DNA from 4 places in the Caproicibacter sp. BJN0012 genome. Region 1 is predicted to be linked to each of the others. Evidence: predicted binding sites of a transcription regulator. Region 1 holds the regulator's gene; each other region holds the start of a gene.
The links. The regulator HrcA, encoded in region 1, represses chaperone genes, less so after heat shock. The targets are predictions, from matches to a motif close to TGTTAGCACTCNNNNNNNNNGAGTGCTAACA.
Positions count from the first base shown of each region.

Region 2: VA597_RS10215 (co-chaperone GroES) is a predicted target of HrcA. The motif match lies at 747-777, and genes of this name have one in related genera.
Region 3: VA597_RS13130 (Hsp20/alpha crystallin family protein) is a predicted target of HrcA. The motif match lies at 786-816, and genes of this name have one in related genera.
Region 4: htpG (molecular chaperone HtpG) is a predicted target of HrcA. The motif match lies at 993-1,023, and genes of this name have one in related genera.

Region 1 is NZ_CP142518.1:3,489,442-3,491,645, forward strand. It holds gene VA597_RS17225 (nucleotide exchange factor GrpE) at 1-418, opposite strand, end outside; gene hrcA (heat-inducible transcriptional repressor HrcA) at 436-1,467, opposite strand; gene hemW (radical SAM family heme chaperone HemW) at 2,197-2,204, opposite strand, start outside.
Region 2 is NZ_CP142518.1:2,120,322-2,122,525, reverse strand. It holds gene VA597_RS10220 (diacylglycerol/lipid kinase family protein) at 1-682, shown strand, start outside; gene VA597_RS10215 (co-chaperone GroES) at 804-1,088, shown strand; gene groL (chaperonin GroEL) at 1,139-2,204, shown strand, end outside.
Region 3 is NZ_CP142518.1:2,691,786-2,693,989, forward strand. It holds gene VA597_RS13125 (ABC transporter ATP-binding protein) at 1-732, shown strand, start outside; gene VA597_RS13130 (Hsp20/alpha crystallin family protein) at 934-1,356, shown strand; gene VA597_RS13135 (Hsp20/alpha crystallin family protein) at 1,409-1,834, shown strand; gene VA597_RS13140 (Hsp20/alpha crystallin family protein) at 1,930-2,204, shown strand, end outside.
Region 4 is NZ_CP142518.1:2,305,442-2,307,645, reverse strand. It holds gene VA597_RS11105 (cation diffusion facilitator family transporter) at 1-948, shown strand, start outside; gene htpG (molecular chaperone HtpG) at 1,049-2,204, shown strand, end outside.

The DNA of each region.
Region 1 (2,204 bases):
CCGACTGCATTTGCTTCTGCACCAGCTCGACGCCCCTGCGCATATCCTCCGCGGTGCATTCTTTCTGCTCCAGCGCGCGGTCCAGGCTGTCCGCCACTGTCAGGATCTCCTGCACGGCGGCCGCGGTGGCGTCGTTATAAAGGGAAGCCTTCTCCCGCGCCGTGCGCTTGCGGTAGTTATCGTACTCCGCGGCCGTGCGGAGAAGCAGATCCTTCTGCTTTTCCACCTGCCGGTTCGCTTCCTCCAGCTTGCGCTGCAGTTCCGCTTCGGCATTTGCGGCAGCATCTTCCTTCGTCTCTTCCCGCGGCGCCGCCTGTTCCGAAGACTTCTCTTTCTCCGGGGTCGGTTCCTCCGCAGCCTCCGGTCCCTTTTCCAGGTCTTCGGCCTGTGTTTTCTCTTTCTTCTCTTTTTCCTCCAAAACTGGCGCCCCTTTCTTTATTCCAAGTCCATCAATTCCGTCAGCATTCTGCCGACCGAACCGGAGAGATATTCAATGCTGGACATGATCCTGCCGTAATTCATCCTCATCGGCCCGATGATGGCGATGGCCCCCGCGTCCCTGCCCCCGACGCTGTACCGGGAGACGATGACACTGGAATCGCGCAGCTCCGGGCGCCGGCTCTCTTCTCCGAGGATGACCCGGACGTTGTCCTTCGGCTGCGACAGCAGCCTGCAAAGGTCGTCGGGCCGGGAGAGGAAGTCCATGATGCGGCGCAGCTCCTCCTGCCCGAACTCCGGATAAAACAGAAGGTTGATTTCGCCGTTCAGGCAGATCTCCGACTGCATGGATTCCTGAGCCGCGTCCGCGACCGCCATCAGGGCGGAACTGATCATCATCGCCATATCGCCCATCGAGGCCGCCAGAGACTGGATATACGCCGGCGTGATGCTGGAAACCGGAATGCCGATCAGCTTTTCGTTCAGCATGCGGAAAAAGACCCGCAGGATTTCCGGCGTGATATCAAAATCGCAGTGAAACACACGGCTTTTCATCGTCCCGGCGGAAGTCATCAGGATCACCATTGCCGTGCGCCGGCTGGTCTGCACCAGCTGCACGGCGCGGATGACCGCGGATTCGCCGCTCGGCGTGGTCGAAACCGCCGCGAACTTCGTCATGGAAGCGAGCACCTTCGCGACGCCGTCCAGCAGCTTTTCCGGGTCATAGGCGCTCGGAAGGATCAGGCTGTCGATATACCGCTTTTCGTCGCCCGTCATGCCGGGCCGCTTCATCAGCCGGTCGATATAGACCCGGTACCCCTTTTCGGTCGGGACGCGCCCGGCGGAGGTGTGCGGCTGCTCAAGAAGCCCAAGTTCGCTCAGGTCGCTCATCTCATTCCGGACCGTCGCGGAAGAGACGTTGAAGTCAAGGGTCTCGCACAGGGACTTGGAACCCACGGGCTCTCCGGTCAGAATATACAAATCAATCACTGCGGCGAGTATTTTCTGCTGTCTCGGGGTCAGTTCCAATCCCTTTCCCTCCCGTTTCTCCGCTTTTAGCACTCCTCACTTTAGAGTGCTAACGTTCTGTAAATAGAGTACCATTAGTTTATCCCATTGTCAATATGTTAATTGTAAACTAATTATGAAATTCTGCGCCGCGGCTCAGGAATTTCCGGAACCGTAGCGCCGAAACCCTCTTTGTGCCGGCATTCCCGGAAGCTTTTATCGCCAAACCGGAGCCTTGCGGACGCAAAAGGCGTCCCGGCCGGCCCAAAGGGAGCAGCGTCACGCCGCAAACAGGTTCAGACTGTAAAAAATGGTTGAATTTTGAAGAAATCTGGATTATACTGATAGCAAGGCACAATAAAAAGTGCAAAGCGGGGACCGGGCGCGCCAACGCCCCGCCCCCTGCATATGGAGCGCACTCTCCATACACAACGGAATAACCGCGCAATGCTGGAAATATTATACTCCTTCCGTCTTTGCTTGTACAGGGGAAAAAACGGGGTAGGTTCCTGCTTTTCACGCGCGCCGGTGTATGGAATGGAACATTCCGGGACCGGCGCTTTTTTGTGCCCCGCGCAGAAGGACATCCGAGGCGTTCGGCGGCCGCGGATGAAACTGATCGCCGGCGGCACCCTCTCTCTTTTCCGGTGGGTCTGAGTGCAAAGCGTGAAAAGAAGCGGCAGTTCAACTTAGGAACGACAGCCCGGCATTTATGGAGAAGGGCCGCCAAAGGAACGGGCCGTTCGGGGATCATCCCG
Region 2 (2,204 bases), 1.4 Mb from region 1:
GAATGTGGAGATCGGAATTTTTCCCTGCGGGTCCGGCAATGATTATATTAAAATTTTCGGCGCGATGGAAGATTTCCTCTCCCCCGAACGGCAGCTTGCGGGGGTTTCGCGGCCAGTCGACCTGATCCGCACGGGGCTTGGGCTCTCGATCAACCTGTGCTCCGTGGGCATGGACGCGATGGTGGCTTTGTATATGGAGCGCATCAAGCGCCTTCCGCTTGTCAGCGGTCCCGCCGCTTACGATCTGGCGCTTCTGAGGGTCCTCCTCGGCCGGATCGGGGACAACCTGCGCGTCAGGATCGACGATTCCGAAACCTTTGAAGGGTGCTTCGTTTTCGCCCTGGCCGCCAGCGGGCAGTACTACGGAGGGGGATACCGGGGCGCGCCGCAGGCGGTCCCGGACGACGGCCTGCTGGACTTTATCCTGATCCGGAAGCCGCCGCTTTATCAGATCCCGAGGCTTGTCGGCCTGTACAAGGCGGGGCGGCATATCGGGGCGAAGGAATTCGAAGAAATCCTGACCTTCCGCCGCGGGAAAAAAATGGAGATCGTCGCGGAGAAACCCGTCGCTTCCAACCGGGACGGAGACGTCGCTTTGATCAAGGCCGCCCGTTTCCAAATTCTTCCCGGAGCCGCACGGTTTATCGTTCCGGAGAATGGGACGGAAGGAATTTGTAAATAATTTGTGAAATCCTGCTTTTTCTCAAAAAACCTCTTGATTTTTAGTGGGGAAGCAGATAAAATAATCTTAGCACTCAAGGTTAATGAGTGCTAAATGCAATAATGATTAAGGAGGACATATTATGACTGTAAAACCTTTGTTGGACAGAGTGCTCATTAAAATGGAAGAAGCGGAGGAAACCACGAAGAGCGGCATTATCCTGGCCGGCTCCGCGAAAGAAAAGCCTCAGATCGCTGACGTCGTCGAGGTCGGCCCGGGCGGACTGGTGGACGGCAAGGAGGTCACCATGTACGTGAAAAAGGGCGACCGTGTCATCTGCAGCAAATACGCCGGGACGGAAGTCAAGCTGGACGGTACGGACTATACTCTGGTCCGCCAGAACGATATTCTCGCGGTCGTGGAATGAAAAAACTGCCCATGCCTTAACAAATATTAAAATTTGGAGGAATCAGATTTATGGCAAAACAGATTATCTACGGCGAGGAAGCCAGAAAAGCGCTGCTGAACGGCGTAAATCAGCTTGCCGATACGGTTAAGATTACCCTTGGCCCCAAGGGCCGCAATGTTGTTCTCGACAAAAAGTTCGGCGCTCCGCTCATCACCAACGACGGCGTGACGATCGCGAAGGAAATCGAACTGGACGACGCGTTTGAAAACATGGGCGCGCAGCTTGTCAAGGAAGTTGCCACCAAGACAAACGACGTGGCCGGCGACGGCACCACGACCGCCACTTTGCTCGCGCAGGCGCTGATCCGCGAAGGCATGAAGAACGTCACGGCGGGTGCGAACCCGATGGCGATCCGCAACGGCATCCAGGACGCCGTCGATGTCGCGGTGGATGCGCTGAAGAAGAACTCCAAGAAAGTTTCCGGCCCGGACGACATTGCGCGCGTTGCGGCGATTTCCGCATCAAGTGAGTTTATCGGCAAACTGATTTCCGAAGCGATGGCGAAGGTCACTTCCGACGGCGTCATCACCGTTGAGGAATCCAAAACGGCGGAGACTTACTCCGAGGTTGTGGAAGGCATGATGTTCGACCGCGGCTATGTCACCCCTTACATGGTAACGGACACCGAGAAAATGGAAGCGGTCATTGACGACGCTTACCTTCTGATCACGGACAAGAAGGTCTCCAACGTGCAGGAGATCCTGCCGCTTCTCGAGAAGATCGTCCAGTCCGGCAAGAAGCTGGTCATCATCGCTGAGGACATCGAGGGCGAGGCTCTTTCCACCCTGATCCTCAACAAGCTGCGCGGAACCTTTACCTGCGTCGGCGTGAAAGCCCCGGGCTTCGGCGACAGGAGAAAAGAAATGCTGCAGGATATCGCCATCCTGACCGGCGGCCAGGTGATTTCCTCCGACCTCGGGCTGGAGCTCAAGGATGCCACGATGGATCAGCTCGGACGCGCGCGCCAGGTCAAAGTGGACAAGGAGAACACCATCATTGTCGACGGTGCGGGCGACAAGAAGAAGATCTCCGACCGCGTCGGCCAGATCCGCTCCCAGATCGAAAAGACGACCT
Region 3 (2,204 bases), 800 kb from region 1:
GAATACCGGGACGTTTCGTTCAGCTACAACGAGTCCGAACAGGTCCTGAACCATATTGATCTGAAAATCGACGCAGGGCAGACCATTGCGCTGGTCGGCCCCTCCGGCGGAGGCAAAACGACGCTCTGTTCCCTTCTCCCCCGCTTTTACGACGTGACCGGCGGAAGCGTTTCGATCGACGGAATCGACGTGCGGAAAATCCGCCTGGAATCTCTCCGGAACGCGATCGGCATCGTGCAGCAGGACGTTTACCTGTTTTCCGGCAGCATCCGCGACAATATCGCCTACGGCAGACCGGACGCGTCGGACGAGGAGATCGTCGAGGCCGCGCGCAACGCCAACATCCACGATTTCATCATGGGTCTGGAGGACGGCTACAACACTTATGTCGGAGAGCGCGGCGCGCGTCTTTCCGGCGGTCAGAAGCAGCGCATCTCCATCGCCCGCGTCTTTCTGAAAAACCCGAAGATCCTGATTCTGGACGAAGCCACCAGCGCCCTGGACAACGAAAGTGAGCGCCGGATTCAGGCGTCGCTCGACCTGCTCAGCCGGGACCGCACCACCGTCGTAATCGCGCACCGGCTGTCCACCATACGGAATGCCAACGAGATCGTCGTCATCGGCGACGACGGCATTCTGGAGAGCGGCACACACGATTCTCTGCTGCGCGCGGACGGGATCTACGCAAGGTATTACAATCTTCAGTATGAAGGGCTGGAGGAGATGGAATAATCGAACGGCCGCGGGGCCGCCCGGATCCGGGCGGCCCCGTTCTTTTTATAAAGTTTTAGCACTCTTTTCATTAGAGTGCTAAAATTCATAATAATTCAAAGATTATTTCAAAAATTATTCATATATGGCAGATATACTGTAGTTGTTGAAAGGGAAAACAAAGAATTCCCGATAGATCAAACGGAAACGGAGGTTTCGAGTATGTTTGATTTGATTCCTTTTAGACACAGCGAAAGCAGTTTGTTTGATGAATTCGACCGCATGATGGGCGAAAGTTTCTGGAACGGTATGGACTCTTTTCATTCCTTTCGGACCGATATCCTTGACAAAGGCGATCGATATGTTCTGAAAGCGGATCTGCCCGGATTTCAAAAGCAGGAAATCAACATCAGCGTGGAGGGCGACCGGCTGGTCCTGAGCGCGGAACATAAAGAAGAAGGAAACGAAAATAAAAAGAATTATCTTCGCAGGGAAAGAAGATATGGGGCGTTCAGCCGGAGCTTCGATATCAGCGGCATCGACCCTGGCCGGATCAACGCAAGCTACCAAAACGGCGTGCTGGAATTGGAACTGCCGAAACTGGTCCAGGCAAAACCGCAGGAAAAAAGAATTGAAGTAAAATAGCCGGCTCATCATAACGGCAGATGAATCACTAAAAAAACAGGAGGTTTTTTCTATGTTTGACTTGGTTCCTTTTGATAACAGATCCGGCGGGATCTTCGACTACTTCGACCGGGTGATGAACAACGGATTTTTCGGCAGCCCGGACGCCGACTGTGCTCCCTGCCGCGCGGATATCCTCGACCAGGGAGACAAGTTCGTGCTGATGGCCGACATGCCCGGCTTCCGGAAGGAAGACATCAAGATCGGCATCGACGGCGATGTGCTGACCCTTTCCGCCGAGCGCAGGGAAGAAGCGAACGGCAGCGGAGAGAATTTTGTGCGCAGGGAGAGGAAATACGGTTCCTTAGCCCGCAGCTTCGACATTCAGGGCATCGACACCGGAAAGATCAGCGCAAGCTATCAGGACGGCGTATTGACCCTCGATTTGCCGAAAATCGTAGAAACGAAGCCCTCTTCCCGTAAAATTGAGATTCAATAATACGAAAAGTATTCCTTTGCAAGGCTCCGTCAGCGCGCCCTTCGCGCAGGACTTTCAAAATATGACTCTGATTCAATTTAAAGGAGGTTTTCAGTATGTTCGATTTGGTTCCATTTGAAAGCAGGTCCGGCAGCATCTTTGACACATTCGACCGGATGCTGAACAGCAGCTTTTTCGGTGAATTCGGAGCGGAGTCCGCTCCCTGCAGAACCGACATTCTGGAGGAAAATGACAAGTTTGTGCTGAAGGCCGACTTGCCGGGATTCAAAAAAGAGGACATCAAGCTCTCCGTCGACGGCGACAGGCTGCAGCTGACCGCCGAGCACAAGGAAGAATCCGGCGGCGGCCAGAAGAACTATGTCCGCCGCGA
Region 4 (2,204 bases), 1.2 Mb from region 1:
GCCGATTCCGGCCACCCCTACGGGCATGCCCGAATGGAATATATCAGCGGACTGATGGTGTCCCTTGTCGTGTTTGTCACGGGCTTCCAGTTTGCCCAAACGTCTTTTCAAAAAATACTTCATCCGGAGCAGACCCAATTCAGTCTGTTCGTGGTTGCGGTGCTGGTGGTTTCCGTTTTACTGAAGGCCTGGCAGGGGGCTTTTTACCGCCAGATCGGTAAGGCGATTTCGTCGTCGGCCGTTTCCGCGGCGGCTGCCGACAGCATGAATGATGTCCTGTCCACCCTGGCAGTTTTGGCGGGAACCGTACTGACAAAGCTGACCGGTTTTAATCTGGACGGCTATATGGGCCTCGCCGTCGCCGTCATGATCATGGTGACCGGTTTTCGACTGGTCCGGGAAACCAGCAACCCGCTGCTCGGCGAGGCTCCGGACCGGAAGCTGGTGGACGATATCTACCGAACCATCGACAGTTACGACGGGATTCTCGGAATTCACGATCTGAATGTTCACAGCTATGGACCGGGCCGTTGTTTCGCGACCGTCCACTGTGAAGTCCCCGCGGAACGGGACATCCTGCTCAGCCATGACATCATAGACAATATTGAACGCGATTTTATGGAGAAAAAGGGCATTCATCTGGTCATTCACATGGACCCGGTCACGACGGACAATCCGCGCACTAATGACCTGAAAAACCGGGTCAGGCAGCTGCTCCGGGAGATTTCCCCGGAAATCGGGATGCACGATTTCCGGGTGGTCTGGGGGCCTACCCACGCAAATCTTGTGTTTGACATTTGCGTTTCTTTCGAATTTCCCATGAAAGATGAAGAGCTGATCGGGGTTATTTCCCAAAAGATCCGGGATTTGCCGGGGAACTGCTACCCGGTGATCACGGTGGACCACGACTATGTTCCGGCAAAACAGAACCCCGATACAAAAATTTAACAATTTGTCCTCTTGAAATTTTCAGGAGGATCGGATAAAATAGGAATTAGCACTTGAACGTATTGAGTGCTAATTCTTTTTGCAAAGGATGGGATCGAAAATGCCGATCAAACCGTTCCAGGCGGAATCCAAGCATCTTTTGGACCTGATGATCCATTCCATTTATACTCACAAGGAAATTTTTCTGCGCGAGCTGATTTCCAATGCGAGCGACGCCATCGACAAGCTATATTATAAAGCCCTCTCGGAGGAAAACACGGGCCTGAACCGCGACGATTTTCTCATTCGCATTCTGCCGGACAAGGAAAAACGCACGCTGACGATTTCGGATAATGGCTGCGGCATGACAAAGGAGGAGCTGGAAACTAATCTTGGAACCATCGCCAAAAGCGGTTCGCTTGATTTCAAGAACGAGTTTGAAAGCAAACCGGACATTGAAATCATCGGCCAGTTCGGCGTCGGATTTTATTCGGCTTTTATGGTCAGCGACCATGTGAGCGTGGTGAGCCGGGCGTTCGGCGGCGAAGAAACATACCGCTGGGAGTCTCACGGAGCCGAAGGGTACACCGTCGAACCCTGCGAACAGAGGGAGACCTCCGGAACAGATATCGTTCTTGACCTGAAGCCGGATGCCGACGATGAAAAATTCAGTGAGTATCTGGACTCCTATACGCTTCGGAATCTGATCAAAAAGTATTCCGATTATATCCGCTACCCGATCCGCATGAATGTGGAGAAAAGCCGCCTAAAGGAAGGCAGCAAGGACGAGTACGAGAGCTACACCGAAGAGGAAACGCTCAACAGCATGGTTCCGATCTGGCGCAAGAATAAAAACGAGATCACAAAAGAGCAGTACAATCAGTTTTACAAGGACAAGTTCATGGATTATGAGGACCCGGCCAGAGTAATCCACATGTATACGGAGGGTACCGCCACGTTTCACGCGCTGATGTATCTGCCGGCGCGCGCTCCGTACGATTTTTATACAAAGGAATATGAGAAGGGGCTTCAGCTTTACTCCAACGGCGTTATGATCATGGACAAGTGCGCCGACCTTCTGCCGGATTATTTCAGCTTTGTCCGGGGCCTGGTCGATTCCCAGGACCTTTCGCTGAACATCTCCAGAGAAATGCTGCAGCATGACCGCCAGCTGAAAATCATCGCGGGCCGGGTGGAAAAGAAAATTCAGTCCGAACTGGAATCCATGCTGAAAAATAAGCGGGAAGATTATGAAAAATTCTTCCAGAATTTTGGAC